DNA from 4 places in the Streptomyces sp. NPDC107471 genome. Region 1 is predicted to be linked to each of the others. Evidence: riboswitches for the same ligand, from Rfam matches in the RefSeq annotation. Region 1 holds a riboswitch; each other region holds the start of a gene.

Region 1 (7,120 bases):
TTACGGGTTTTGTCGAAGAAACCCCGGTAGCACGAGGGGTCCTTGCACATTTTCAGCCGGGCCCAGCCTCCTCGTCCGGCCAGGTCGGCCGCGGCGGCGAAGAGTGCTCCGAAGCTGCCGAGGACACCGTCCTGGGCGGGTACCAGGCGAGAGCCTTCTGCGGTGAGGTGCGTGACGAGGGGGTAGCGCTGGGCGATGCGCTGGATGTAGCGCTCGGCGGCGGGCAGCGCCTCCTGTCCGTCGGCGCAACCCGAGTGGGCGCGGAAGATCATCGCGAGTGCGTCGCGGAGTTCGCGGGCCGCGGCCGCGTCCGCGCCGGTCACGTCGTCTCCGGCGGGCAGACCCATACGGGCCAGCCACGCGGACAGGTCCTTGGCGTCTGCCAGGCCTTCCGGGTCACCGCCCCAGGGACCGGTGTTGACGAACCCGAGAAGCAGATCAGAACTCTCGCACACGGAACCCGGGCACTGGTCCGCCACGGGCTGTTGCATGGTCACACCCTTCTCCCCTCGTCGAAGCCACAGCCTACAGCACCCGCGAGGCTCAATCACTTTCTAAGTCGACTAGCCAATGACGAATGGCGTCGCGGAGGGCTATGTGTATCGGTGACGTCATGTTCTAACGTGTTACGGTAATTGCGCTGGGTGCCTGGACCCCGAGAACTGCTCGTGGGTCGGCCTACAGCACTCGTAATCATCTGGAGGTAGTCATGCCCAAACTGCTCATGGTCCTTTCCGGAGCGACGAGGTGGACCCAGCAGGACGGCTCCCAGCGGCCCACCGGCTTCTGGAGCGAGGAGTTCGTGGAGCCCCACAAGGCGTTCACCGCCGCAGGGGTGCAGCTCACCGTGGCCACACCCGGCGGCCGCCCGGCGGTGGTGGACGAGCTCAGCCTGACGGCGCAGGCCAACAACGGGGACGAAGCAAAGGTCGCGGAGCTGCGCGCCTACCTGGACGGGGTCAAGGACCTGCTCGCCGCCCCGCAGCGTCTCGAGGACGTAGACCCCGCCGACTACGATGGCGTGTTCATTCCCGGAGGCCACGGCCCGATGCAGGACCTGGCCGTCAATGAGGACATCGCACGGGTCCTGGAGACTCTGCTCCCTGATTCCTCCAAGGTCGTTGCGGCGCTGTGCCACGGACAGGCGGCCCTGCTGCCTGCGGGGGATGTCGACGGACAGTGGCTGTTCAAGGGCCGCCGGCTGACCTCCTTCACTGACGAGGAAGAGACGCAGACAGGCCTGGCCGCCAACGCCCCCTGGCTCATCGGCTCCCGCCTGAAGGCAGCCGGCGCCGACTTCGTGCCGGGCCCCGCCTGGGCCCCGCACGTCATCGTCGACGGCAACCTCGTGACCGGACAGAACCCCGCCTCGGCCGCCGAAGCGGCCAGCGCCGTCCTGAAGGAACTCGCTGTCCGGGCCGGTGCCGCGGCCGCGTGACACAACGCGACGCACCACAGGACAAGGTGCGTCGCCGTCCGCGCCCGAGACACCTCACGGTCATCGACCACCCACGGCCGCAAACGCGGTGGTCAACGGCGGGCACCGACCGCAGACCTGAACCTGAGTAGCCGCTGCTACAACGGCAGCGGCTACTCCCAGGCCGCACCTCGAAGGCTTCTCACCGACAGGCGTGCGACAGCGACGTAATCAGCGGCGAAGTCCACGCCGGTGACGCCCATATTCGCGCGCTGTGCCCGATTGCGGGCCGGACGGCCCGAACACGCCTGACATCCAGCGCGTGCCGGTTCCGCGGAGATGCGCTCCGGGCCGGACGTTTCAGGGCGTTGTCGAGGGGTCGCTCGTCGCAGTCCTCCCCAGGGGGAATCCGTCTCGGGCGGCCGGGCGCAGGAAGCGGATGACAGGGTGGCCGGGTTCGTGGGACACCTCGGCGCGGACACCGTAGACCTGCTCGATCAGGCCAGGGGTGAGAACCTCGGCCGGAGTGCCCTGCGTGACCGCGCGGCCGTCGCGCAGGACGAGCAGACGGTCGCAGTACATCGCGGCGAGGTTGAGGTCGTGCAGGGCGATCACCGTGGTCACCGGCAAGCCGGCGATCAGCTCCAGGAGGTCGAGCTGGTGCTGGATGTCGAGATGGTTGGTGGGTTCGTCGAGGAGGAGTTCGCGGGGCTGCTGGGCAAGGGCGCGTGCGATCTGGGCGCGCTGGCGTTCGCCGCCGGAGAGGGTGTGCCAGGACTGGCCGGCACGATCGGTCAGTGCGGTGCGCGCGAGTGCCTCGGTGACGGCTGCCGCATCGACCGTCGTTGCGGGCGTCCAGGGGCGGCGGTACGGGATGCGGCCGAGGGCGACGACGTCCCGAACGGTCAGCTCGGTCTGGGTGTCGGCGTGCTGTTCGACGGTGGCGATCCGGCGGGCGGTGGCACGGCGGCCGGCCTTGGCGAGCGGGCGCCCGTCCAGGTTCACGACTCCGGAAGTGGGAGCGAGAACCCCGGCCAGCAACCGCAACAACGTGGATTTTCCCGAGCCGTTGGGGCCGAGGAGGCCGACGGTCTCGCCGGCGCGCAGGGTGAGCGTGACGCCGTCGACGACGACCTTGTCGCCCAGGCGCCGTACGACGCGGTCCGCGTGCAGGCTGGTCATGTCCTTCTCCGTCCTCGGTGCAGCACGGCCACGAACGCCGGCACGCCGATGAGGGATGTCATCACGCCCACCGGGACCTCCAGCGGGTCCAGAACGGTACGCGCGACGGTGTCGACCCACACCAGGAAAACAGCGCCGGTCAGCGCGGTGACCGGCAGCAGGCGGGCGTGCCCGGAGCCGGTGAGGGCGCGGGTGGCGTGCGGCAGGACCAGGCCGACGAAGCCGATCGCACCGGCGCTGCTGACCAGGGCGGCGGTCAGCAGCGCGGTCGCGCAGAGCAGGACCAGGCGGGTACGGGCGACACGGACCCCGAGGCCCGCGGCGGCCTCGTCGCCGAAGGCGAAGGCGTCGAGCGTACGGGCGTACCCGAGGCACAGGACGAGGGTCACCGCGAGGACGACGGCGCAGAGGAGTACCCGCCCCCAGTCGGCGCCGGTGAGCGAGCCCAGCAGCCAGAACAGCACACCCCGGGTGGTCTCCGCGTCCGCCGAGGTCAGCACGATGAAGGAGGTCAGCGCGGAGAACATCTGCATCGCCGCGACCCCGGACAGGACGACCCGGTCGGTGCTGCCGCCGAGGGTGTGGCTGAGCAGCAGCACCAGGGCGAACGAGAGCAGCGCACCGAAGAAGGCACCTGCCGACAGGGACACCGCGCCCCCGCCCACACCCAGGACCACCACGGCGACCGCTCCCGTGGACGCTCCGGAGGAGACCCCGAGCACGAAGGGGTCGGCGAGGGGGTTGCGCAGCAGGGACTGCATGACCGCGCCGCACACGGCGAGTCCGGCCCCGCACACCGCGGCGAGCAGGGTCCGCGGCATGCGTAGGTTCCACACGATGCCGTCCCGCAGCGGAGCCAACGAGCGCTCACCGAAGCCGAGATGGGCCGCCACGGACGCCCACACATCGCCGGTGGAGATGTCGGCGGGGCCGATGGTCACGGCGACGGCGATCGAGGCGAGCAGCGCGACCAGTCCGCCGCCCGTCAACACCATTGCGCGGACGTTCACTTGGCGAGCCCGAAGTCACGCAGACCGGCCGCGACCTTCTCGATCCCCTCGACCGTGCGGATGGACGGGTTCATCGCCTGCCCGCTCAGCAGGACGTATCGCTTCTTCCTCACGGCGCTCAGGTTGCGGGTGGCGGGGTTCGTCTCCAGGAACCGCATCTTCGCCTTCGCGGTCTCCGCGGTCTGCTGCCTGCGGGTCAGGTCGCCGATGACGATGACGTCGGGGTCACGGTCGGCGACGGTCTCCCAGCCGATCTGCGGCCACTCGTCATGGGTGTCGGCGAACGCGTTCTTCGCGCCGACCGCCCGGGTGATGGCGCCAGGGGCGCCGCAGCAGCCGGCGAGGTAGGGCGACTGGGAGTTGGCGAACCAGTACATGAGGGAGACGTCGGAGGCGTGCAGTTCGGCGGTGGCCGTGCGCACCCGCCCCTTCAGTTCCGCAATGAGCCTCTCGCCACGCCCCTCGACACCGAACGCCCGTGCCAGGTCGCGTATTTCGCCGTACACGGCTTCGAGCGTGAGCGGCTTGCTGCGCGAGCCGTCGCCGCCGCTGTCGTTGTCCTTGCCTGCCGAGCAGTCAGACGGAGAGACGTAGGTCGGCACGCCCAGCTTCTCGAACTGCCGGCGGGTGGCGACGCCGCCCTCGCCGAGAGTGGAGACGAACGAGGCGGTGACGAAGTCGGGTTCGGCGTTCAGGACCTTCTCGAAGGAGGGCGCGTTGGCCGCCAGGCGCGGGACGGTGGCGTTGGCCTTCTCCAAGCCCTTCATCACCGGGTCGGTCCAGGTCGCCGTACCGGCCAGGCGGTCGGCGAGGCCGAGGGAGAGCAGGATCTCGGTGGTGCCCTGGTTGAGGGAGACAGCCCGATGCGGGGCCGACTTCAGGGTGGTCTTGTGACCGCAGTTGTCGATGGTGACGGGGTAGCCGGCGGCCGTGGCCTTCTCGGTCTTCGCGTCGTCGCCGTCGGCGGAGCCGCAGGCGGAGAGCAGCAGGGCGGAGGTGAGCAGCAGGGCCGGAGTACGGAGGTGGGCGGGTATGCGGAGCACGGGCATGCCTCGGGGGTCGGGGCTCGTTCGCGGAGCCTGGCCTACGGGTTTCCCCCGCGCCGGGGCGCGGAGGTGCCAGCAGGTCTTCGGACTCGGGTTCGTCCGGCCGGGGCGCCTTCCCGGTCTCCCAGTGGCGTCGTGCCCCGCCCGTCCCCCTCACCGCTGCGCGTCAGTTCCGGATTCGCACCGGATTCCCTGGCCTCGGGTGTGGCTCGACTGGCCCGCCGAGGCTATCAAGCCGGTCGTACGGTCGGACCGCGCGGCCACGGAGTAGCGAGCAAAGGTGCTGGAGTTCTGGCCGATCCACGGCTGCGAACACCTCAACTGCCCCCAGCGAGGCGCGTCGCCGCTGGGCCAGTTGCTGCGGGCAGCCCCTGCCGATGGGGGCGACGGATCGCTGGTGAGGTCTGGGCCGGCGGCGTAGGGAGTTTGCGATCTCGTCTTCGTCGGAGAGACCCTCCGTCAGGCCGGCCTTCGCTGCAGGAAGACGATCATGTCTCAGTACCTGCGGGGACGGCCGTTCTTGGCTGTCTTGCGTCAGCTCTGACCGCAGTTCGGTGAAGGGTCTCGGAGTCGTTCTCACCCGGTGCGGTCCGTCCTGAGCCGCCTGGTTGGATGAACGCATGACGGATTGGTCGACGCTCACCGACGCGTGTGGTTCCGCCGAGCACGTGCGTGGTCTCCTGGACCGCTTCGCGGCCGATCCGAGTGGTGTGTGGTCCGAGGTGATGGACCATCTGTGTCCGCAGTTGGACACAGCCTTCCCCGCCAGCTACGCAGCTCTTCAACGGCTGGCCGAGATCGCGGTCGCCTGCAGCCCCGAAGATCTCGCCTGGGTGCTGCTGGCAGCCGGAGCGATAGCGTCCTGTTCGCCTGGGCTCTCGGAGACCGACAGCCCTCTGACGGTCTACTCGGCCCCGATCGAAGTTCTGCACCGTCTCACCGATCGCCGTCTGAGCCGCGCGGTCGAGGCTGAGGAGTACGTGAACCTGTTGCAGGCTCTGCTCTCCTTCGAGGGCGTCGAGATCTGGGATCGCTGCCTGGATGGCCTGCAGAGTGGGGAGTACGAGGTCGAATGCCCGTACTGCGGCGTCAACATGTTCATCGTGATCGGACAGGACGAGTCGTTCTGCTGTACCGACGACTACGACTCGGGAGAGGTGGAGAAGCTGCCCCTCCGGCCCACGCCAACCCAGGATTTGGACGGGCTGCCGCGGAGATTGTTCACGCGAGCGATGGCGGACGGGCAGGCGGGCGTGGCTCACGCCATTGCGTATCTGTTCGGACGAGCCGTCTGCCCGGACTACAGGACGGACTTCTCGGTGGCGGAGCGGGTGGTTGCCGGTTGGACTCCGTGACCGACTCAGCTAAGCGGCAGCGAGGTTCCAGGTCGCAGTAGACGGAAACCGGCTCGGCCGTATACAGCCCTCTTGATCGTTTCGTCGACGGGGACCCCTCGACTCGGTGGCCGATGGGCAACTCCATGAACGTTGAGGCTGCTCGCCGGTAGCCTGCCTGCGTGGCTGAGATCTGGAGCGAGGAGCAGTTGATCGCTGACGGCTTCGAGCGTGTGTACACCGAGTCGGACTGGTACGGCGCACCGTTGGCCGGCCTTGCTGACATCGACGGGAAGCCTCACCACTTCGAAATGGACGTCTACGACCACAGCCATGATGTCCACGAGTACCAGGTCTGGCCCGCAAGCGAGGCGGTGGCGGAGCTGGAGCGCCAGCAGTGGGCGATCTACGCCAGGTGGTATGAGCGCCGTGAGGCGGGCGAGGTCGGACAGGAGAGCCATCCGGGCCACGGTGGGGTCGATGCCCGCTATGACGAGCTGGAGCTGCAGTTGGCGCCGCACCGCTTGGCGCCGGCCGGCGCCCGTCGGCTCGTGTGCGAGCTGCGGTTCGTTGCCGGTGTCGACGTTCGCTACCGAGTCGAGGGGCCCGACTACTGGCTTCGATGGCGTCCGACGCCGCCGTGACCACGGGGTGTTGTGTGGACAGCCAATGATCACGCGGCGGCCTCGGGCGCCGGCGTGGTGCCTGCCCACTGGCAAGAGGCATTCGAAGGACTGATGAGCCGGATCGCCGGCCGGCTCTCCCGAGCTGAACCCAGTCGCCGGATACGGCGGTTGGTCGCCGGGCTGCCGTCGGAACTGCCGAGGAAGAGCTGCTTGCCCCTGGCCGAGGGATGAGCAGGGTGCCGAGGCTGTACAGTCCACGGCCCGCTGTTCGGACCCTCTCCGGGCGGTCCTGCGGAGCGCATGACCGGGATCCAGCGATGAGTTCCGCTACGCAGAGAGGTCTTCCTGGGCGTACGTGCTCATGAGAGGCCGATGGAGGCGCTGGTCGGTCCTTGGATCGCGGGCCCGTGCGTACGCGACCAAGCTTGAAGACCGTTGAGGAGATTCCAGCGTGAGTGACATCGTGGTCCAGAAAGTCATCCGACCTGAGCGCGCGCTTTCGGGA
Region 2 (7,120 bases), on a different contig from region 1:
GGTCCTCGTGGTCCTCGTAGGGGACGGTGCGGTCGGCGTACAGGCCGGAGTGGTCGCTGGGCAGGCCGGTGCGGCCCTGGGCCGCGCGCACCGCGAGCGGGAGGAGCACGCCGGGGGTGCGGCGGGCCGCGGCGAGGGCACGCAGGGTCAGCTCCCAACTGAGGACCGGGGAGTCCAGGACGAGCCCTTTGACGCGGTCGCGCACCCCGGAGTGCGCGGCGGCACGCAGGGCCATGGTGGCGCCGGTGGACCAGCCGAGCAGCACGAGTTGGCGGGCGCCGGCGCTGACGGCGTAGCGCATCGCCGCGTCCAGGTCGCGCCACTCGGTCTCGCCGAAGTGGTTCAGGCCGTCCGGCGGGCGGGGCGCGCCGACGTCGCCGCGGTGGACTGGGGCGAGCACCGGGAAGCGCTGGCGATGCAGGAACTCCATGACGTTCAGGGCCTGTTCGCGGGTCGTGCCGAGGCCGTGGACCGCGATGACCCAGGTGTCGCGCACCCCGGGGACGAACCAGGCGGGCAGGGTGCCGAGTTCGCCGGGGATCTCGACGTCGGTGTGGTCGAGGCCGAGGGCCGACCCCGGGTCGCCGACGTACGCGTTCGGGGTGAGCCACACCTTGTCGCCGGGGGCCAGGGTGCCGTGCGTGACGCGTTCCAGGCGGCGCACGACGGTGTCGGCGGAGTGCGGTTCCGCGGCGAGGACGGGCCCCACGACGGCGTGGGAGCCGTCGCCGGCGAGGCCGTAGGTGCCGGGACGCAGGGAGGCGAGGTCGCGGGTGAGGGTGATGCGGCCGGCGGCGGTGGAATGGACGGTGAGCCGCGGTTCGCCGGGCAGCGGGCGGCCCGCGGGCGCCCTCAGTCCGGCGTCGCTGGCGATCCGCCCGGCGACGATTCCGGCGGCGCCGGCGGCCAGGGCTGCGGTGACGGCAGCGGCCGTCGCTTTGACAGTGCGCACGACTCCCAGTCTCCTGTCGAACGCGCTGTCAGGCCAGTGGACGGGATACCTGCGGCGGCTGGGCGGGTTCAGGTGCGGGTGCGGGTTCGGTGGGGGCGGGGGATTTTGCGCAGTTCCCCGCACCCCTGAAGGCTTGCGGCTCGGTGGGGGCGGGCGTCTTCGCGCAGTTCCCCGCGCCCCTGAATGCCTGCGGCGGCTGGACGTACGTTCACCGTTCCCACCAGGGGCGCGGGGAACTGCGCGATCGGCCACAGCCTGCCCGCACCCGTCCGACGACCGAACCCGGCACCCCCCGCAAGGCCCGCTAGGCGCGCTGTCCGTACCCCCGCAACCGCTCCCCCACCTCCGCGAGCTGTTCCGGCGTCAGCAGGGTCGGGGTCAGGTCCGGGACCGAGCGGGCCGTCAGCCACAGGCGGCACATCCACTCCAGTTGGGCCGTGCGGTCGTAGGCCTGGGCGAGGGTGCCGCCGTAGGCGATCGTGCCGTGGTTCTGGAGGAGGCAGGCGGACCGGTCGGCGAGGGCGTGGAGCATGTTCCGGGCCAACTCGTCGGTGCCGTAGGTGGCGTAGGGGGCGACCCGGACGGGGCCGCCGAGGGCGCTGGTCATGTAGTGGATCGAGGGGAGCTCGGGGACGAGCGTGGAGACGGCCGTGGCGTGCACCGCGTGGGTGTGGACGACCGCGCGGGCGTCGGTGCTGCGGTAGACCGCGAGGTGCATGGGGAGTTCGCTCGTCGGCACCAGGGTGCCGAGGACCTGACGGCCCGCCAGGTCGACACCCGTCACGTCCTCCGGTCCGAGGCGGTCGTAGGGGACGCCCGACGGGGTGACCAGGACCGTGTCCCCGACGCGTACCGAGACGTTGCCGGAGGTGCCGACGACCAGTCCGTCGGTGACCGTCCGGCGGGCCGTGTCGACCAACTCGCCCCAGGCGTCCGCCTCCTCGGCCCGCACCTCGCGCGCGCCGCCCCCGGCACCCCGTACCTCTTGATCCTGCCGTCGCTCAGCCATGCCGTGATCCTGCCAGGGGGTGCCGGGGCGTCGCGAGGGCGGGACTTCGTCCTCCTTGTGCGTCTTGGCCGGAGATCATCCGTAATCCGGGGATCTTCCAGTATCCTCTGGGCTTTGTTCGCACGACGCCGTCCCGGGGGGACACATGGCCCGTGACCGCAGGACCGCCCGTCACCGCATCCGCGCCCTGGCCCTGTCCGTGGCCGTTCTCGCCGTGGGAGGCGCGGCGCTCGCCGGGACGCCCGCCCCGGCGGCGGGCCTGCCCAGGGGACACGACGTCTCCTCGCACCAGAAGACCGTCGACTGGCGCGGGGCCAGGGCCCAGGGCGCCCGGTTCGTCTACGTCAAGGCGACCGAGTCGACCGACTACCGCAACCCGCACTTCGGGCGGCAGTACGACGGGGCGCGGGCCGCCGGGATCCTTCGCGGGGCGTACCACTTCGCGCTGCCGGACAGGTCCTCGGGCCGGGCGCAGGCCGCGTACTTCGTGCGCAACGGCGGCGCCTGGTCGGCGGACGGCCGGACGCTGCCGCCCGCGCTCGACGTCGAGTACAACCCGTACGACAGGAAGCACCGGTGCTACGGCCTGAGCAGGGCGCGAATGGTCGGCTGGATCAGGTCGTTCAGCGACGAGGTCGAGCGGCGCACCGGGCGCCGGCCGGTGATCTACACGACCGCCCATTGGTGGAACGCCTGCACGGGCGGCAGCGGCGCCTTCGCCGCGGACCACGCGCTGTGGGTGGCCCGGTACGCGGCGGACGTGGGTGCGCTGCCCGGCGGGTGGTCGTACTGGACCATCTGGCAGTACGACCACAGCGGCAGCCTGCCGGGTGACCAGAATCTCTTCAACGGGTCCCTGCGGCAGCTCGAGAGGTTCGCCGCCGGGACCTAGCCGTGGGGCGCATGGGTCGAAAGGGGGCAGCGGTGTTCGGCAAAGCCATAGCCGAAGACTCCGGTCACCGAGCGGCCCGCCCCAGTTCACCTTCCGTTCATCCAGGTTACCTACCTTCAACGTGCCAATGACCTCGAACGATTGCCTGGGTAAATGGAAAACTTCTCGCTGATCCTCGCGATTGTGGTGGTAACCGCACTCGCGTTCGATTTCACGAACGGTTTTCACGACACCGCCAACGCGATGGCCACCACCATCTCGACCGGTGCGCTCAAGCCCAAGGTCGCGGTGGCCATGTCCGCCGTGCTGAACCTTGTGGGCGCCTTCCTCTCGGTGGAGGTCGCCAACACGATCTCCAAGGGTCTCGTCGACGAGACCGGCATCCGTCCCGAGGTCATCTTCGCCGCCCTGGTCGGCGCGATCCTCTGGAACCTGCTGACCTGGCTGGTGGGACTGCCCTCCAGCTCCTCGCACGCCCTCATGGGCGGTCTGATCGGCGCCACCATCGCCTCGGCCGGCTTCGGCGCCGTCCACGGCGACGCGCTCGTCACCAAGGTCCTGATCCCGGCGGTCGCCGCGCCGATCGTCGCGGGCGTCGCCGCCATGCTGGCCACCCGGCTCTCCTACTCACTGGGCAAGAAGGCCGACGGCAAGGCCGCCGCCAAGGGCTACCGCACCGGCCAGATCGCCTCGGCCGGCCTGGTCTCGCTCGCCCACGGCACCAACGACGCGCAGAAGACGATGGGCATCATCACCCTCGCCCTGGTCGCCGGCGGCGCCGTCGCCCCCGACTCCGACCCGCCCACCTGGGTCATCCTCTCCGCGGGTCTCGCCATCGCGCTCGGCACCTACCTCGGCGGCTGGCGCATCATCCGCACCATGGGCAAGGGCCTGACCGACCTCCAGCCGCAGCAGGGCTTCGCCGCCCAGACCAGCGCGGCCACGGTCATCCTGGCCTCCTCGCACCTCGGCTTCTCCCTGTCCACCACGCACTCCGTCTCCGGTTCGGTGATGGGCGCGGGCCTCGGCCGCAAGGGCGGGGTCGTGCGCTGGTCGACGGCCACCCGGATGTTCGTGGCCTGGGGCCTCACGCTCCCGGCGGCGGCCCTGGTGGGCGCGCTGGCCGAGTCGGTCACCGACCTCGGCGACTGGGGCACGGCGGTCGTGGCGGTCTTCCTCATCGCCTCCAGCGCGGCGATCTGGAAGATCTCGCGGCGCGAGGTCGTGGACGCGTCGAACGTCAACGCGACCGACGAGCCGGCCGGCGTGGTGACCACGGCCATCGCCGCCGTGATCCCGCCGCCCGCGGGTCCCGTGGCCGAGGAACTCACGGCCACGATCCCGGCCCCGCCCGCCACGACGGAACCGGCCGCCCCGCCGGCCGCCGTCTGAGCCCGCAGTCCTAAGGAAGCCTCACCATGCAGATCGACTGGGAAGCACTCGGTTCCGTCTTCGGCGTCAGCCTCGTCGTCACCGTGGGCCTCGTGGCCCTGTTCACCCTCGGCATCATGGGCCTCTCCCGTCAGGAGCGGGCCACGGCACAGGGCGGCTCGGCCGCCCTCGCGGTCACCGGCGCCTACGCCTGCTTCGCGGCGTGCACGGCGGCGGTGGCGTACGGGATCTATCTGATCGTGGCCTGACGGCACTCCCGTCACTCGACGGCCGGGCGGGCACGGAACCTCGGTTTCCGTGCCCGCCCGGCCGTCTTCCATGACCGGCGATGTGGGGTTCTGCACACTCCCCCGCCGCAGGTCAACAGCAAGTTGACGGGTCTCGAAGGCCCGTGGTGGACTGCCGGAGCCATATACGGCGGCAGAAGAGGAAGCCGGTGCGAATCCGGCGCGGTCCCGCCACTGTCACCGGGGTAGACACCCCCGGGAGCCAGGAACTCTCGCCGCCGGACTCGTCGAACCAGGGCGTGGACACCCTGAGTGAGGACATGACGCGATGCTCGCCTGCCGATCGACCAGCAGTACCAGGCACTTGAACGACCCCGCGATCGGCTGACCCGATGCGAGCCGATCGCGTTTTCGCGTACGGCGCTGCCGCCGGTCTGATCGGTGACCTCCTGCTCGGCGACCCCCGTCGCGGGCATCCGGTCGCCGCGTTCGGGCGGGCCGCCGGGGCCGTGGAGCGGGTGCTGTGGCGGGACCACCGGGGCTGGGGCGCGCTGCACACCGCCGTGTGCGTGGGCGGCGCGGTCGCCCTCGGCGCCGCCGCGGAGCACGCCGTACGTCCGTCCCGTGCCGCCTCCGTCGTGCTCACCGGCGCCGCCACCTGGGCCGTCGTGGGCGGGACTTCGCTGGTGCGGGAGGCCCGGCACATCGGACGGGCGCTGGCGGCCGGGGACGTCGAGGCGGCCCGGGCCCGGCTGCCCCATCTGTGCGGGCGGGACCCGCAGGCCCTGGACGCCGACGGGATCGCGCGGGCGGTCGTGGAGTCCGTTGCCGAGAACACCTCCGACGCCGTCGTGGGGGCCCTGGTGTGGGGGGCCGTCGGCGGGGTGCCGGGGCTGCTCGGGTTCCGGGCCGTGAACACGCTGGACGCCATGGTGGGTCACAAGTCGCCCCGGTACCGGCGTTTCGGGTGGGCCTCGGCCCGGCTCGACGACCTCGCCGGGTGGCCGGGGGCGCGGCTGACCGCCGTGCTCGCCACGCTCGCCGGAGACGATCCGCGGGGTGCCGTGCGGGCCTGGCGGGAGGACGCGCACCGGCATCCGAGCCCCAACGCCGGTCCGGTGGAAGCCTCGTTCGCGGGGGCGCTGGGCGTCAGGCTCGGGGGGACCCTCTCGTACGCGGGGCGGGTCGAGCACCGGCCGGTGCTGCACCGGGAGGGGCGTGCCGTCGCCCCGTACGACATCGAGCGCGCGGCGCGGTTGTCGCGGCGGGTCGGGCTGCTCGCGCTCGGCGTCGGTGCCGTGGCGCGGGCCTTGGTGAAGGGGCGCAGCGCATGACGGGTGGAGGGCTTCTCGTCGCCGGTACCACCTCCGATGCCGGCAAGAGCGTGGTCACCGCCGGGATCTGCCGGTGGCTCGTGCGGCAGGGGGTGAAGGTCGCGCCGTTCAAGGCGCAGAACATGTCCCTCAACTCCTTCGTCACGCGCGAGGGCGCCGAGATCGGGCGGGCCCAGGCCATGCAGGCGCAGGCCTGCCGGGTCGAGCCGACCGCGCTGATGAACCCCGTGCTGCTCAAGCCCGGTGGCGAGCAGAGCAGTCAGGTCGTGCTGCTCGGGAAGCCGGTGGGAGAGATGAGTGCCCGCGGGTATCACGGCGGGCGGCAGCAGAAGCTGCTCGGGACGGTGCTCGACTGTCTCGCGGAGTTGCGGGGCACGTATGACGCGGTGATCTGCGAGGGGGCCGGGAGCCCGGCCGAGATCAACCTGCGGCGGACCGACATCGTCAACATGGGCATCGCCCGCAATGCCCGCCTTCCGGTGCTCGTCGTCGGTGACATCGACCGCGGTGGGGTCTTCGCCTCGTTCTTCGGGACCGTCGCGCTGCTCAGTCCCGAGGATCAGGCGCTCGTCGCCGGGTTCCTCGTCAACAAGTTCCGGGGTGACGTCTCGTTGCTGGAGCCGGGGCTGGACATGCTCCAGGGCCTCACCGGGCGGTCCACGTACGGTGTTCTGCCCTTCCGGCACGGCCTCGGGATCGACGAGGAGGACGGACTGAGAGTGTCCCTGCGCGGGACGGTCCGGGAGTCCGCGGTGAGCCCTCCCGTGGGTGAGGACGTGCTGCGGGTCGCCGTCTGCGCGATCCCGCTGATGTCCAACTTCACTGACGTCGACGCCCTGGCCGCCGAACCGGGTGTCGTGGTGCGGTTCGTGGACCGGCCGGAGGAGCTGGCCGACGCCGACCTCGTCGTGATCCCCGGAACCCGCGGGACCGTCCGCGCGCTGGAGTGGCTGCGGGAGCGGGGGCTCGCGGACGCCATCGGACGCCGGGTCGCCGAGCGGCGGCCCGTCCTCGGCATCTGCGGCGGCTTCCAGATCCTCGGCGAGCACATCGAGGACGAGGTCGAATCGCGCGTCGGCGCGGTCGACGGACTCGGAGTCCTGCCCGTGCGGGTGCGGTTCGCACGGGAGAAGACCCTCACCCGGCCGGTGGGGGAAGCCCTCGGCGAGCGGGTCGAGGGGTACGAGATCCATCACGGGGTCGCCGAGGTCGGCGGCGGTGTCCCCTTCCTCGACGGCTGCCGCGTCGGCCAGACCTGGGGCACGCACTGGCACGGCTCGCTGGAGTCGGACGGCTTCCGGCGGGCCTTCCTGC
Region 3 (7,120 bases), on a different contig from region 1:
GCGGCCGCGCCCTTGCGCCGGCCGCCCTGGTTCACCGCGGCGACACTCGCGTCCAGCGTCTTCAGGAACGGCACGATGCCGTTGGAGTGCCCGTTGGTGCCGCGGATCAGCGAACCGCGGGAGCGGATGCGGGAGTACGCGATGCCGATGCCCCCGGCGTGCTTCGAGAGGCGGGCGACCTGGTGGTAGCGGTCGTAGATGGAGTCGAGCTCGTCCTTGGGGGAGTCGAGGAGGTAGCAGGACGACATCTGGGGGTGCCGGGTGCCGGAGTTGAAGAGGGTGGGGGAGGAGGGGAGGTAGTCGAGGCGGCTCATGAGGCCGTAGAGCGCGGCGACTTCGTCCAGGGCGTGCACGGTGTCGTCCTCGGCGAGGCCGGCGGCCACCCGGAGCATGAAGTGCTGGGGGGTCTCGATGACCTTGCGGGTGATCGGGTGCCGCAGCAGGTACCGGCTGTGCAGGGTGCGCAGGCCGAAGTAGCCGAAGCGGTCGTCGGCTTCGGTGTCGACCAGCGCGTCGAGCTTTTGCGCGTGCACCCGCACGAACTCGGCGGTCCGGTCGGCGACGAGGCCCTCGCGGTGGCCGGCGGCGACCGACCCGGTGAACGAGGTGACGCCCTGCGAAGCGGCCTCGGCCGCGATGGAGATCGTCAGCAGCCGCGCGGCCAGCCTGCTGTAGGCGGGGTCCTCGGAGATGAGACCGGCCGCCGCCTCGGTGGCCAGCTCGCGCAACTCCGCGATCATCTCGGCGGAGGTCCCCCGCGCGGACCGGCCGCGCAGCGCGGCGGCGGCGACCCGGCCGGGGTCGGCGTCGGGGAGGTCGGCGGTCAGCGCGGTCAGGGTCCGCAGCAGGGCGGTTCCGGGACCGTCCTCGTCCACCGGGGTGGTCGCTGAAGCCGGATCGGCCGGCGCGATGGTCACGTGGGGCTCTCCCTCGCTGGGCACGGGGCCTTGCGGGCAGGGGGCAGCACACGAGCGCGCGGGGCGTCGCGTCCACCGGCCCATTCCACGAGGCCCGGACGTCGGAACACCCGGGCCGGTGCGGCACGGGCGTACTGTCGGCAGGTCCTCGGACTGACGCTCATGTGCGCTTATGCACGCATGAGTACACCGTTGCGGGACAGTTCCGGATTCACACCGGATTCCCCTGCGGCGACAGCGAGCATGAGCATACATCTTGTGCCGGGTGGTGGAAGCAGGCCCATATGTTGTGTCGCGCTGACTTCAGAGCGTCAACTTGTAGGTGAGGAGCGTGAAGTCGGGGGACTCCGGGACCGGGTGCCAGTCTCGTTCCGGGACGCGGGTGAAGCCCAGACGCTCGTAGATGCGGTGGGCCGCCCGCATGGTGGGCTGGGTGCACAGGACGAGGTCCGCGCCGGAGGCCGCCGCGCGGTCGACGCAGGCCTGCACGAGGGCCTGCCCGACGCCCTTGCCGCGGGCCTCGTGGGACACCGCGAGCATGCGGATCTCCGCCTCGCCGGGGCCGGCGAGTTCGGCCAGCGGGCCGCCGGCGGGGACGTAGGTGACTCCGCCGAGGATGCGGTCGCCGGCTGCGGCCACGAGGACCTGCGCGGTTCTCGCCCGCTCGGCCACGTCCTTGAGTTCGGTGAGGTACCAGTCGTCCTCGCCGCCGAAGGCGAGGAGGCCGTCGTCCAGGTAGGCCCTTGCGGTGATCTCGCCGAGGCGTTCGTAGTCGGCGGGTTCCGCGGGGCGGATCAGTATGTTCATGGCGGTGAGTGTGCACGAAGGGAGCGGGCCGCCGAGGGTCTTGCTCTCGGAGGCCCGCTGCCGGTTGTGTGTGGTTGCTCGCGCAGTTCCCCGCGCCCCTGGGTGGGTCAGTGCGAGGTTCCTGAAGTGGCCGGCGGAAGCTCCACCTCGACCCCCGGGTCGCCCGCGTCCGCCGTGTAGTCCTCCGGGCTGGTCTCGTCCACGCCGTCGGGGGCCTTGGCCGCCTTCAGGACGAAGGTCAGGACCACCGTGACCAGGACGTTGAGCACGAACGCCGTCAGACCGATGTAGCCGATCTCGCCGATGCCCGGGATCTCCTTCGCCGAGCCGCCGAAGTGCTTCTGGGTCGGGGAGGCGACGCCGTACGCGGCGACCGTGCCGTAGACCATGCCGACGGCCCAGCCGGCGAGCAGGGCCCAGCGGTGGAACCAGCGGGTGAACAGACCGCCGACCAGGGCTGGGAAGGTCTGGAGGATCCAGATGCCGCCCAGGAGCTGGAAGTTGATGGCGACCGTCTTGTCCATCGTCAGGACGAAGACCAGGGCACCCACCTTCACCAGCAGGGACACCAGCTTGGAGACCTTCGTCTCCTGGGCCGGGGTCGCGTCCGGCTTGATGAAGTCCTTGTAGATGTTGCGGGTGAACAGGTTCGCGGCCGCGATCGACATGATGGCCGCCGGGACGAGGGCTCCGATGCCGATCGCCGCGAAGGCCACGCCCGCGAACCAGTCCGGGAACATGTCCTCGAAGAGCTGCGGGATCGCCAACTGCGGGTTGGTGACCTTGACCCCGGCCGCGATCGCCATGAAGCCGAGCAGCGCGAGCAGGCCCAGCATCAGCGAGTACAGCGGCAGGATCGTGGTGTTGCGGCGGATCACCTCACGGCTGCGGGAGGAGAGCGTCGCGGTGATCGAGTGCGGGTACATGAACAGCGCGAGCGCGGAGCCCAGCGCCAGCGTGGCGTAGGTCCACTGACCGGCCTCCAGCGGGACCAGCCCGCCCGCCTTGGCCGCGGTGTACTTGTCGCTCGCCGCGCCGAAGACGTCGTCGAAGCCGCCCAGCTTGATCGGGATGTAGATGATCGCCACCGCGATGACGATGTAGATCAGCGTGTCCTTCACGAACGCGATCAGCGCGGGGGCCCGCAGACCGGAGGAGTACGTGTAGGCCGCGAGGACACCGAAGGCGATCAGCAGCGGGAGGTCCTTCACGAACCAGTTGGTGTTCTCGCCGCCGCCGACGCCCATGACGTCCAGGACGGCCTGGATGCCGACCAGTTGGAGCGCGATGTACGGCATGGTGGCGAGGATGCCGGTGACGGCCACCGCCAGCGACAGGCCCTTCGAGCCGAAGCGGCCGCGCACGAAGTCCGAGGTGGTCACGTATCCGTGCTTGTGGGAGACCGACCACAGGCGGGGCAGGAACGTGAAGATCAGCGGGTACACGAGGATGGTGTACGGCACCGCGAAGAAGCCGGCCGCGCCCGCCGCGTAGATCGCCGCGGGGACCGCGACGAAGGTGTACGCCGTGTAGAGGTCGCCGCCGAGCAGGAACCAGGTGATCCAGGTGCCGAAGGACCGGCCGCCCAGGCCCCATTCGTCCAGCGAGTGCTCGTTCTCCGCCTTGCGCCAGCGCGCGGCCAGGAAGCCCATGACCGTGACGGCCAGGAAGAACAGGATGAAGACGGTGAGAGCCACACCGTTGACGCCGTCGTTCACTTGGTGCCTCCCCGACGGGCGCGCTGGTCACGCTGCCAGAGCTGGTACGCGATCATCGTCAGCGCGGTGGAGATCAGCACCCACAGCATCTGGTACCAGTAGAAGAACGGGATACCGATGAACGTGGGGTCGACCTTGGCGTACGAGCCGACCCACAGCATCGCCACGAACGGGGCGAGCAGGCAGAGGGCGATCACGACCCGTACCGGTGTCACCACCGGGGGTCTCACTTCAGGTGCATCCGACATGTCGCGATTCCTACCCCTCACTGATCAGCGTTGATCACCTGTAACGCGCAGGCAATCTAGGCGCTGGTGTCGCGAGAGCGGAAGACCTCGTCCGCATATCGGTATGTCGATTCTGTGAAGTGCCGCTCCAACCGCCGATCAGCAGGACGGGGCGGTCCTCCCGTCCGGACGGATTCGGGAGGACCGTAGAGCAGGAAGCGCGGTTGCGCCACCAGGTGCGCGTCAGTCGACGGGCCTCTTGAGGCGGGCCACGCTGCATTGTCCCGGGGGGCGACCCTCGGACGCCCAGCCGACCCCGCTCGCACCCCCGGGTGCCTTACTCCATCGGCCTCTTGAGGCGGGCCACGCTGCATTGTCCCGGGGGGCGACCCCCGGACCCCCAGCCGACCCCGTTCGCACCCCCGGGTGCCTTACTCCATCGGCCTCTTGAGGCGGGCCACGCTGCATTGTCCCGGGGGGCGACCCCCGGACCCCCAGCCGACCCCGCTCGCACCCCCGGGTGCCTTACTCCATCGGCCTCTTGAGGCGCGCCACGAACTTGTACCGGTCGCCCCGATAGACCGACCGCACCCACTCCACCGGCTCGCCCTTCTTGTCGAACGAGTGGCGGGACAGCATCAGCATCGGCAGGCCCACGTCGGTGCCGAGCAGACCGGCCTCGCGCGGGGTGGCCAGGGAGGTCTCGATGGTCTCCTCGGCCTCGGCGAGATGGACGTCGTAGACCTCGGCCAGGGCCGTGTAGAGGGACGTGTACTTGACGAGAGACCTGCGCAGGGCCGGGAAGCGCTTGGCGGAGAGGTGGGTCGTCTCGATGGCCATCGGCTCGGCGTTGGCCATGCGCAGGCGCTCGATGCGCAGCACGCGGCCGCCGGCGGTGATGTCGAGGAGCTCGGCGAGGCGGTCGTCGGCGGTGATGTAGCCGAGGTCGAGGAGCTGCGAGGTGGGTTCGAGACCCTGGGCGCGCATGTCCTCCGTGTAGGAGGTCAGTTGCAGCGCCTGCGAGACCTTGGGCTTCGCGACGAAGGTGCCCTTGCCCTGGATGCGCTCCAGGCGACCCTCGACGACCAGTTCCTGGAGGGCCTGGCGCACGGTGGTGCGGGAGGTGTCGAACTCGGCGGCGAGGGTGCGCTCGGGCGGTACCGGGGTGCCGGGCGACTGCGTCTCCGTCATGTCGAGCAGGTGCTTCTTCAGGCGGTAGTACTTGGGCACGCGCGCGGTACGGACGCCTGCCCCGCCCTCGGTCTCCGCACTGCTGACGTCGCTGCTCATGGTCTGCCTTCCCGGCTCCGGATGCGGGTCACATCGTGATCCCTTCTATATACCGTCGCCACCTCTTTTGGTCTAGTCCACAGAGGTGAGTGGTCTAGCGGACGAGAGTACTCCGGTGCCGCTGTTTTCGCTGGCTTCTTTAGTAATGGTTCCTGCATATGTAGCTCGTATAACGGCTGGTCAGGGCCGTTTCGAGCACCCTTGACAGGCTTCCTGGTCTGGTCCAAGCTCCCCCTACTGGTCTACACCATTGGTCCAGGTCCCGGCCTGTGGGCGGGGGGGTGTGGGCATCCCTGAGGAGGGTGGCGTGAAGCGCAAGCTTGCAGCCGCGATCGGTATCGCGGGCATGGTGGTCTCCGTCGCGGCGTGCGGTGGCAGCGACAGCGGAAGTTCGGACAAGAGCGGCGCGGACGCCAAGGAGCTGACCGTCTGGCTCACCGTCGACGCCCAGAACAACTGGCCCGAGCTGGTGAAGGCCGCGGACGCCGCGGTGCAGAAGAAGCACCCCGGAATCAAGATCAACCACGAGTACTACGGCTGGCCGGACAAGAACGCCAAGCTCGACGCGGTTCTCGCCACCGACAAGGCCCCCGACGTGGTCGAGATGGGCAACACCGAGATGCTCGGCTACATGGTCAAGGGCGCCTTCGCGCCCCTGGACACGGCCAAGTTCACCAACTCCTCGGCCTGGCTCGACGGCCTCAAGGCCTCGGTGACCTACGACGGCAAGGTGTACGGCGTCCCCTACTACGCGGGCGGCCGGGTCGGCAACTGGCGCAAGGACGTCTTCGCCTCGGTCGGCGTCAAGTCCACCCCGAAGACCTACGCGGAGCTCACCGCCGCCCTGGACAAGGTCCAGAAGAAGGAGGGCGACAAGTTCTCCGCCTGGTACCAGCCCACCCGTGACTGGTACGCGGCCATGTCCTTCGTCTACGACGCCGGCGGCTCCATCGCGGTCGAGTCGGGCGGCCAGTGGAAGGCCAACCTCTCCTCGCCGGAGTCCGTCAAGGGCCTCACCGAGTTCAAGAACGTCGTCGACAAGTACATGCACGGCGACAAGACCAAGGACGAGTCCGACCGTTACATCGTCTACGGCCAGGGCAAGTCGGGCATGATCTTCGGCGCGGCCTGGGAGGGGGCGACCTCGGCCGACCCGAAGAACGACAAGACCGGCAAGCTCAAGGACAACCTCGAGAACTTCGTGGTGCCGGGTCCGTCCGGCAAGAACATGCCCGTCTTCCTGGGCGGTTCGGACCTCGCCGTCCCGGTGAAGTCCAAGGCGCAGGCCGTCGCCGCCGAGTGGATCAACGCCTTCACCGGTCCCTCCGGCCAGAAGGGCCTGATGGCCAAGGGCAACCTGCCCAACAACAAGACCGACCTCGCCACCCTGAAGAACGACCCGGCGACCGTCGTCCCGGCCACCGCGGCCGAGTCCAACTGGTTCGTGCCGATGGCGCCCGGCTGGGGCCAGGTCGAGAAGGCGCAGGTCCTGCAGACCATGCTCCAGAGCATCGGTACCGGCAAGAAGTCGGTCGAGGCCGCCGCGAAGGACGCGGACACCGCGATCGACAAGGTCATCAACACCAAGTGACCGCAGGCAGGGCCCCGTTGAGACCGGCGGGGCCCTGCTTCCCGTACGGCCGTGCGGGCTTCGCTTTCGTACGGCCGTGCGGGCTTCGCTTCGTACGACCAGAGGGACCGCTGAGGAGCGCGCCATGAGTGCCGCAGACACCACCACCCCCACCGAGGTGCCGCCGCCGATGTCGGTACCACCGCCGTCCAGGCAGGCCCCACCCGGCAGAAAGCGGGCCTTCAACACCACGCCCTGGCTGCTGCTCGCGCCCTGTCTGCTGATCCTGGTGCTGGTCCTCGGCTATCCGCTGGTCCGCCTGGTCGGGCTGTCCTTCCAGAAGTTCGGGCAGTCCCAGCTCTGGGGCTTCCAGCCCGCCGAGTGGGTCGGCTTCGACAACTTCACCGGCGTGCTGGGCGACAGCGAGTTCTGGGCGGTCGTCGTACGGACCGTCGTCTTCGCGGCCGGCTGCGTCATCTTCACGATGGTCGCCGGCATGCTGATCGCCCTGCTGCTCCAGCGGGTCTCCGGCTGGGTGAAGACCCTCGTCAACATCGCCCTGGTGGCGAGCTGGGGCATGCCGATCATCGT
Region 4 (7,120 bases), on a different contig from region 1:
GGCCGACGGTCACGAAGCCGGTCACGGTCACGCACACGGTGCCGCCGGTCCCCGGGTCGCCTGGCTGCTCACCCTGCCCGCCCTCGCCCTGCTGCTCTTCCCGCCGCCCGCGCTCGGCTCCTACAGCGCCGAGCGCGAGGCGGCACAGCGCGCGGCCCAGGGCGTGGGGACCTTCCCGGCCCTGCCCGCCGGGGACCCGGTCGAGCTCACCCTGGGGGAGTTCTCCTCGCGGGCGATATACGACAGCGGGCACTCCCTGAAGGGCCGTACGGTCCGGATGACCGGGTTCGTGACCCACGGCGACGACGGGACCTGGTACCTCACCCGGCTCTCCGTCACCTGCTGCGCGGCCGACGCCACCACCAGCAAGGTCGAGGTGCGCGGCGCCGCGGACGGGGCCCCGCCGGTCGACACCTGGATCACCCTCACCGGCACCTGGCACCCCGAGGGCGCCCTCGGCACCGACAGCGCCTGGCCGCCCGTCGTGGACGCGAGCGCGGTGCGGCGGGTGCGGGAGCCGGCCGATCCGTACGAGAAGCGCTGACCGGATGCCGGGCGGTCGCCGACCTCCTGGGGGACGGCGACCGCCACGGTGGGGACACACGCCGCCAGGCGCGGTCCTCCGGGAAGGTCCCCGGCCCGCTCGGGACGGCGGGAGGCGCCCCGGTCGGCGTCGCGGAACAGGGACGAGGAGCACGGCCCGGCCCGGTTCGGGGCCGACAGGGCAGGAGGGGGCGGGGCGCGGGGCGGCTCGGGCACGCTTCGACGCGGTGCGGCCGCTCCCTGACCGTCATCGAAGACCGTAATGAATCGGTGTGCGGTCTGTGAAGGGCGCGCGGGGCGACTCGCGTTGCCCGGCGGCCGGGCCCGCCGCCGCTCCGGCTCCGGCGTTTCGCCCCGTGGACGAGGGGTAGCCGGGCGGTGCCCCTGGGCGGGAGGACCACGAGCGGCGCCCCCCGCTCCCGGTGACTCTGCCCGGGGGCCGACGACGGACAGTCCCGCGCTGACCGAAGGAGGCGGTGACCGTGCGGCCCAGGGACGCCCACGGCGACGCCCACGGCGACGAGCCGGGTCGATCCCCCGGGTCGGCGGGCGAGGCCGGCACCTGCGCCACCCCGGGCGACGGCACCGGTTCGTTCGCGCCGCCGGGAGCCGGGCCGCGCCGGGCGGAGCCCGAACGGCAGGGCGGCCGGGAGCCGGGCCGGGGCGGCGGGGGCGAGCGCGAGACCCTGCCGCCGCGTGCGGGCGGCCACGACGGAGCCGGGCCGCGGCCGGTGCGGGACCAGGTGCGGGTCGCCGACGTGATCGCGGCGGGGGTGCGGGGCGCCGAGCCCGCGGAGATCCCGGGCCGGTTGTGCGCGGCCGCCGTCGAACTGCTGCCGGTGGCCGGGGCGAGCGTGTCACTGCGCAGCAACGGCATGCCGGTCCAGCTCAGCTCCAGCAACGACCGGGCCGCACATCTGTCGGACCTTCAGGCCACCCTGGGGGACGGGCCCTGTACGGCCGCGGCGGCGGCCGGCGCCGCCGTGTTCGCCACCGACCTGACCCGCGACCCGGCCGCGGTCCGCTGGCCGGTCTTCGCCCAGCAGGCCACCGCCGCCGGGATACGGGCCGTGTACTCGATGCCGCTCGGCAACGACTCCCTGTGCGTGGGCACCCTCGACCTCTACCGCGACGCCCCCGGCGAGCTCACCCGGCGCGAGCTGCGTGTCGCCGAACTCGTGGCCAGTGTCATGACGGTGGCCCTGATGGCCCTGCCCCGGGGGGACGAGAACGGCCCCGACGGCGACGACCCCTGGCTCAGCGGACTGGCCACCGCGCACGACGAGGTCTACCAGGCCGTCGGCATGATCATGGTGCAGCTCGGCGTCGACTCGGACGAGGCGCTGGCCCGGCTGCGCGCGCACGCCTTCGCGCACAGCCGCAGCGCGCTCGAGGTGGCCCACGACGTCGTCCGGCACCGCAAGCGGTTCGACCGGGACTGACCGCTCACCGTCCGCTCAACGACCGTTCACACCTGCACCCGCCCCTGTCTGCGCACCTCCGCCAGCCGCTCGGCGCCCAGTTGGACGACCGCCTGCGTGGCGTCCGTCTGCACGTCGCCGAAGCCGCCGTTGGTCACGCTGATCGCGTCCTCCCCCACGCGGAGCGCGGCGACGTCCAGGGTGAGGGTCGTCGGCTCGCCGTCCGGCGACTCCCCGGTCAGCAGCACCCGCAGCCCCTGCCGGGCGTCCCCCGCCTCCGGCAGGGACAGCTCGGCGACCTGCACCCCGAGGACCGCCCCCGTGGTCGTGGTGGCCGCGAACTGCGAGCACGTGCGCGGCAGGGTCCTGAGCCAGGCCAGGGTCCGGTCGATCTCCGCCGGGGGGCGCGCGAGCACCTGGTAGCGCATCTGGGCCTGGTTCCACTCGTCGTCCATCCCGACGACCGCGCCGGGCCGGGCGTCGGCGCCGAACAACTCGTCGGCGTACAGGGCGTCGAGCAGCCGCTGGCACTCCCGCCGGTCGGCCTTCGCCTTCAGCACCTCGTCGTGCCAGGTGGCCACCCCCTGGGTCGGTGTCCACGGCTCACCGAGGTCCGCGTCGGTGACGAGCGCGGCCCGCGCCATCGCCTCGGTGAGGGCCGAGGACGGGCCGGAGGACGCCTTCGGGGACGGCGGCGGTGCGCTGCTCGGCGGTGTGATCGACGGCCTCGGGGCGGTCGGCGGCGTGGAGAGCGCGGAACAGGCGGTGGCGGCCAGGAGCCCGGACAGGGCGACCGCGGAGGCGGCGGCGCGGGTGGCGCGGGGCGGGGTCATGCTTCAGGTGATCACCGGGTGCCGGGACGTCACCAGCGGTCCGGGCCGTACGGGTTACGCGGTCACCCCTTCAGGAGACCTGCTGCAACAGCCCGCGCACCGCCTCGTCCACCACCCGGTACCGCACGACCCGGCCCTCCTTCTCCCCGGCCACCACCCCGGCCGCCCGCAGCAGCCGCAGCGCCTGGGAGACGGCGGGGTCGTTCATGCCGGTCGCGATCGCGAGGTCGGAGACGGCCAGCGGGCCGGTGCGGTGCAGGGCGAGCAGCAGGGACAGCCGGTTGGGGTCGGCGAGCAGGGCGAAGCGGTCGGACCAGGTGCGGACGTGTCCCGGGTCGCCGATCGCGGCGATGGCGTCGCACACCCGGTGTCCGTCGATGGTGCGGCGGTCGGCTCGGTCGGCCGGGACGAGGTGCATGGCGCACATCCTCGCAGGCGGCCATGTGTGATCTTCCATACCTGCGCAGGTGTGCAGCTATGCAGGAACCCCCGGCCCCGCCTACGGTGGGCGGGCCGTGGTGCTCGGGAAACCGGTGACGACCCCTCAAAGGTCCATACCGGTGCGGCCCTCGCCACTGTGATCGGGGAGTCTCCCTCCCACGTCCCTCGCGGGACAGCCACTGGCCGTGACCATCAGGCCGGGAAGGCGGGCCGGGAGACGTACGACCCGTAAGCCAGGAGACCGGCCACGGCAGCTCACGCGTTCATCCACGAGGTGCTGGAGTGACCACCGTATGACCGACCCTGCCCTGCCCAAGGTCTCCGCCTCGTTCCGCTGGCGGCGCGAGGACACCGTGAAGACGGCCGGTCTGATGGCCGCGATAGCCGCGCTGCACGTCCTCGCCTTCGGCATCCTGTTCCTGCTCGTCGTCCCCGGCCACTACGAGGTCGGCGACAAGGCCTTCGGCATCGGGCTCGGCATCACGGCCTACACCCTCGGGATGCGGCACGCCTTCGACGCGGACCACATCGCCGCGATCGACAACACCACCCGCAAGCTGATGGCGGACGGCCAGCGGCCGGTGTCGGTGGGGTTCTGGTTCGCGCTCGGCCACTCCAGTGTGGTGGTCCTGCTCGCCGCGCTCATCGCGGGCGGCACCCAGCTCGCCGGCAAGGTCATGAACGAGGGCTCGGGCACCCACCAGGCCCTGGGCTTTCTCGGTACGACGATCTCCGGCACGTTCCTCTACCTCATCGCCGCCCTCAACCTGGTCGCCCTGGTGGGCATCCTGAGGGTCTTCCGGGCGATGCGGGCGGGGTCCTACGACGAGCGGGAACTGGAGCAGCACCTCGACTCGCGCGGGTTCATGAACCGGGTGCTCGGCCGGCTCACCAGGTCCATCACCCGGCCGGGGCAGATGTACGCGCTGGGCTTCCTGTTCGGGCTCGGCTTCGACACCGCCACCGAGGTCACGCTGATGGTGATGGCCGGCTCGGGCGCGGCCGCCGGACTGCCCTGGTACGCCATCCTCTGCCTGCCGCTGCTGTTCGCCGCCGGCATGAGCCTGTTCGACACCCTCGACGGCACGTTCATGAACTTCGCCTACCAGTGGGCCTTCTCCAACCCCGTCCGCAAGGTCTTCTACAACCTCGCCATCACCGGGCTGTCCATCGCGGTCGCCTTCTTCATCGGCACGATCGAGCTCGTCGGCGTGCTGCACGACAAGCTCGACCTCACCGACGCCCTCACCACCTGGATCGCCGACATCGACCTCGACAACGTCGGCTACGTCATCGTCGGCCTGTTCGTGGTGGTGTGGGCGGCGGCGATCGCCTACTGGCGGCTCGCGAAGGTGGAGCAGCGCTGGGGCGTCAGCAGTTCTTGAGGGACCAGATCGGGCTCCAGTTGTAGGAGTTGCTGCTGCCGCCCGCCGGTACCGAGGTGACGGTGCCACCGTCCTGGCCGTAGAAGCGGGCGGTCGCACCGCCGGTCTGGGAGTTGCGGTAGGAGCCGGTGCCGACCCAGTTGGACAGGGTGTAGGTGTCGCAGTAGTAGAAGTAGTAGACGACGTAGTTGCCCTGCGTGGCGTCCCAGGTCGCGGTGCACAGGTTGCCGCTCTCGCAGGTGATGGACTCGCGGGCGGCCACGTGCAGGATCTTGTTGGGCTTCGGCCAGGCCGTGGGCGGCTCGGCGGCCGCTCCCGCGGGCAGCGCCGAGGCGGGCGGTGCGGCCGGCATGGTCAGGACCTGGCCGAAGTCCCGGTTGTCCGGGGCGGCGCCGGCGGGCCCGGCCGTGAACACGGCCGTCAGCGCCAGGCCCAGGACCCCGAGGCCGGCGAGCAGAGTACGTCGTGTGTCGCGCATGTGGTGTCGAACCCCCTGTGGGAAAAGGACATCCTTCGCGATCACAGGCTGGCTCCGACGCGCCGGTTCCCGCCACACCCTGAAGCCGTGCCTTAAACGGAGCCCGTCCCTTCGAGCAGGGCACGTCCGGCGGGTGTGACGGTGTGCAGCACATGCCGGCCGCGGCGCACGCTCAGCAGCAGTCCCGCCCGGCGCAGGACCGCCGTGTGCTGGCTGGCGGCCGCGCCGGAGATGCCCAGGAGGTGGGCGAGTTCACCGGTCGTCCGGCCCGCGACGACCTCCTCCAGGATCGCCGCGCGGGTCCGGCCGACCAGGGCGGCGAGGTTCCTGCCGGGTGCCGTCCTGCCGGGCGGGCGGGCCCAGCCGAGGGTGGGCTGGATGGGGTAGACGAGGACGGGCGGCAGGTCGGGGGCGGCGAGCGTGACCGGCCGGCGAAGGCAGAACAGCGACGGCTGGAGCAGCAACCCGCGTCCGTCGAGCCGCAGTTCGCGCGCCACGGGGTAGTCGGCCTCCAGCACGGGCGGGCGCCAGCGCAGCACGGGGCCGAAGCTCGCGAGCAGTGCGTCGGTGCCGCCCCTGAGCACCTCCCGGCCACGGGCCGCCCGGTCGGCGTCCACCTGGGCCCGGACCTGCGGCCAGAACGGGGCGAGTGCCGAGCGGTGGTAGCCGCGCAGGGCGGCGCCCAGGCGGCGCAGTGCCGGGGGCTCCCCGTCGGCCAGGGCGCGGGCCTCGGCGGGCAGCGGGCGGGTGCGGCTCGGGGAGGCGGCGAGTCTGCTCAGGTCTCTGCGCAGGGTGGTGCGGGGCGTTCGCAGCACGGTGTCGACCGCGCCCTCCAGGTCGTGGGAGCCGCCGAGGTCGGGGGTGAGGAAGTCCGGGGAGTAGCCGCGCGGCGGGAGCAGCGCGGCGAGCAGGGCGTGCGCCGGGCGCAGCCGTGCGCGCACCAGTCGCCGCCAGTCGCCCAGCAGCAGGGGCGCGTCCTCCCCGGCCAGCGCCTGGAAGCTGTTGGTGATCTCCCACAGGGGGTCGGGTGCGGGGGCCACCCGCACGCGTGCGATGTCGTCGGTCGTGAAGTGCACCCGCAGCATGGGGGGTTCTCCGATGGTGGTCGGTCATCGGGTGGGTGGCGGTGCCCCCTGACAGTGACGTGGCCGCGGGTGCCCGGGCAAGGGGGCATTCGGTCACCCCCGGTCGTCAGACCCCCTCCACCGCCGTCAGCCACAGCTTCACGTACCGCTCCACGTCGACCGCCAACCCCACGTCGACGAGGGTCACTTCGCGCTCGCCCTCGTGGATCTCGGACTCGCCGGGGCGCGCGCGGCGGTCGACGACGGTCTGGCCGCGGGTCGGGCCCGGCGCCAGGCTCACCTCCACCGGCAGCAGCTCGGTGGTCAGTCCCTCCGGGTCGACGACCGCGCACACCGCGCCCGCGTCGCCGAGTCCGCCCATGGGGGTGGGGTCGCCGGAGGTGGCGGGGTCGCGGTGGGCGAGGAGTTCGCCGGCCATCCGCAGGGACGGTTCCGCGCTCGCGCGCAGCCGCTGGACGTCGGCGGCCGGCACCAGGACCTGCTGGAAGACGTCCAGGCCGTACATCGTGATCGGCACCCCGGCGGTGAGCAGGACCGCGGCCGCCTCGGGGTCGTGCCAGACGTTGAACTCGGCGACCGGTGTGGCGTTGCCGGTCGCCACCGCGCCGCCCATGAACACGATCCGCTCGATGTTGCGCACCACTTCGGGGTGGGTGCGCAGGAGCAGCGCGATGTTGGTGAGCGGGGCGGTCGGGACCAGCGTGACGGGGGTGGGCGAGGCGAGGATCTCCCGCCGGAGCAGTGTCACCGCGTCCACGTCCACCGCGACCCGGGTCGGCGCGGGCAGCCCGAGGTCGCCCATGCCGTCCAGCCCGTGCACGTGCTGTGCGGTGCGCACGGGTTCCAGCAGCGGCCGCGCGGCGCCCCGGGCGACCGGGACGTCCCCGGCACCGGCCTGCTCCAGCACGGTCAGCGTGTTGCGGACGACGCCGTC

What was found. Region 1 has a riboswitch for cobalamin ahead of ACZ66S_RS38295 (ABC transporter substrate-binding protein). Riboswitches for the same ligand answer to the same signal wherever they lie in the genome.
Region 2: linked by a shared signal. The riboswitch ahead of ACZ66S_RS30095 (cobalamin biosynthesis protein) and the one ahead of ACZ66S_RS38295 (ABC transporter substrate-binding protein) in region 1 are both predicted to bind cobalamin.
Region 3: linked by a shared signal. The riboswitch ahead of ACZ66S_RS05835 (ribonucleoside-diphosphate reductase subunit alpha) and the one ahead of ACZ66S_RS38295 (ABC transporter substrate-binding protein) in region 1 are both predicted to bind cobalamin.
Region 4: linked by a shared signal. The riboswitch ahead of nicT (Nickel transporter NicT) and the one ahead of ACZ66S_RS38295 (ABC transporter substrate-binding protein) in region 1 are both predicted to bind cobalamin.

The regions. Positions count from the first base shown of each region.
Region 1 is NZ_JBVJPC010000017.1:36,022-43,141, forward strand. It holds gene ACZ66S_RS38275 (CGNR zinc finger domain-containing protein) at 1-491, opposite strand, end outside; gene ACZ66S_RS38280 (type 1 glutamine amidotransferase domain-containing protein) at 710-1,438, shown strand; gene ACZ66S_RS38285 (ABC transporter ATP-binding protein) at 1,778-2,599, opposite strand; gene ACZ66S_RS38290 (FecCD family ABC transporter permease) at 2,596-3,594, opposite strand; gene ACZ66S_RS38295 (ABC transporter substrate-binding protein) at 3,606-4,658, opposite strand; cobalamin riboswitch at 4,713-4,888, opposite strand; gene ACZ66S_RS38300 (hypothetical protein) at 5,276-6,010, shown strand; gene ACZ66S_RS38305 (hypothetical protein) at 6,172-6,633, shown strand; gene ACZ66S_RS38310 (DinB family protein) at 7,067-7,120, shown strand, end outside.
Region 2 is NZ_JBVJPC010000009.1:424,192-431,311, reverse strand. It holds gene ACZ66S_RS30120 (alpha/beta hydrolase) at 1-952, opposite strand, end outside; gene ACZ66S_RS30115 (class II aldolase/adducin family protein) at 1,257-1,961, opposite strand; gene ACZ66S_RS30110 (lysozyme) at 2,107-2,853, shown strand; gene ACZ66S_RS30105 (inorganic phosphate transporter) at 3,007-4,245, shown strand; gene ACZ66S_RS30100 (hypothetical protein) at 4,272-4,493, shown strand; cobalamin riboswitch at 4,624-4,763, shown strand; gene ACZ66S_RS30095 (cobalamin biosynthesis protein) at 4,865-5,806, shown strand; gene ACZ66S_RS30090 (cobyric acid synthase) at 5,803-7,120, shown strand, end outside.
Region 3 is NZ_JBVJPC010000002.1:201,067-208,186, reverse strand. It holds gene ACZ66S_RS05835 (ribonucleoside-diphosphate reductase subunit alpha) at 1-917, opposite strand, end outside; cobalamin riboswitch at 1,040-1,168, opposite strand; gene ACZ66S_RS05830 (GNAT family N-acetyltransferase) at 1,221-1,724, opposite strand; gene mctP (monocarboxylate uptake permease MctP) at 1,832-3,442, opposite strand; gene ACZ66S_RS05820 (DUF3311 domain-containing protein) at 3,439-3,690, opposite strand; gene ACZ66S_RS05815 (GntR family transcriptional regulator) at 4,195-4,959, opposite strand; gene ACZ66S_RS05810 (extracellular solute-binding protein) at 5,267-6,550, shown strand; gene ACZ66S_RS05805 (carbohydrate ABC transporter permease) at 6,675-7,120, shown strand, end outside.
Region 4 is NZ_JBVJPC010000005.1:404,822-411,941, forward strand. It holds gene ACZ66S_RS19255 (TIGR03943 family putative permease subunit) at 1-544, shown strand, start outside; gene ACZ66S_RS19260 (GAF and ANTAR domain-containing protein) at 1,026-1,985, shown strand; gene ACZ66S_RS19265 (hypothetical protein) at 2,012-2,797, opposite strand; gene ACZ66S_RS19270 (ArsR/SmtB family transcription factor) at 2,868-3,215, opposite strand; cobalamin riboswitch at 3,297-3,502, shown strand; gene nicT (Nickel transporter NicT) at 3,532-4,623, shown strand; gene ACZ66S_RS19280 (hypothetical protein) at 4,610-5,101, opposite strand; gene ACZ66S_RS19285 (ArsR/SmtB family transcription factor) at 5,194-6,186, opposite strand; gene ACZ66S_RS19290 (nucleoside hydrolase) at 6,293-7,120, opposite strand, start outside.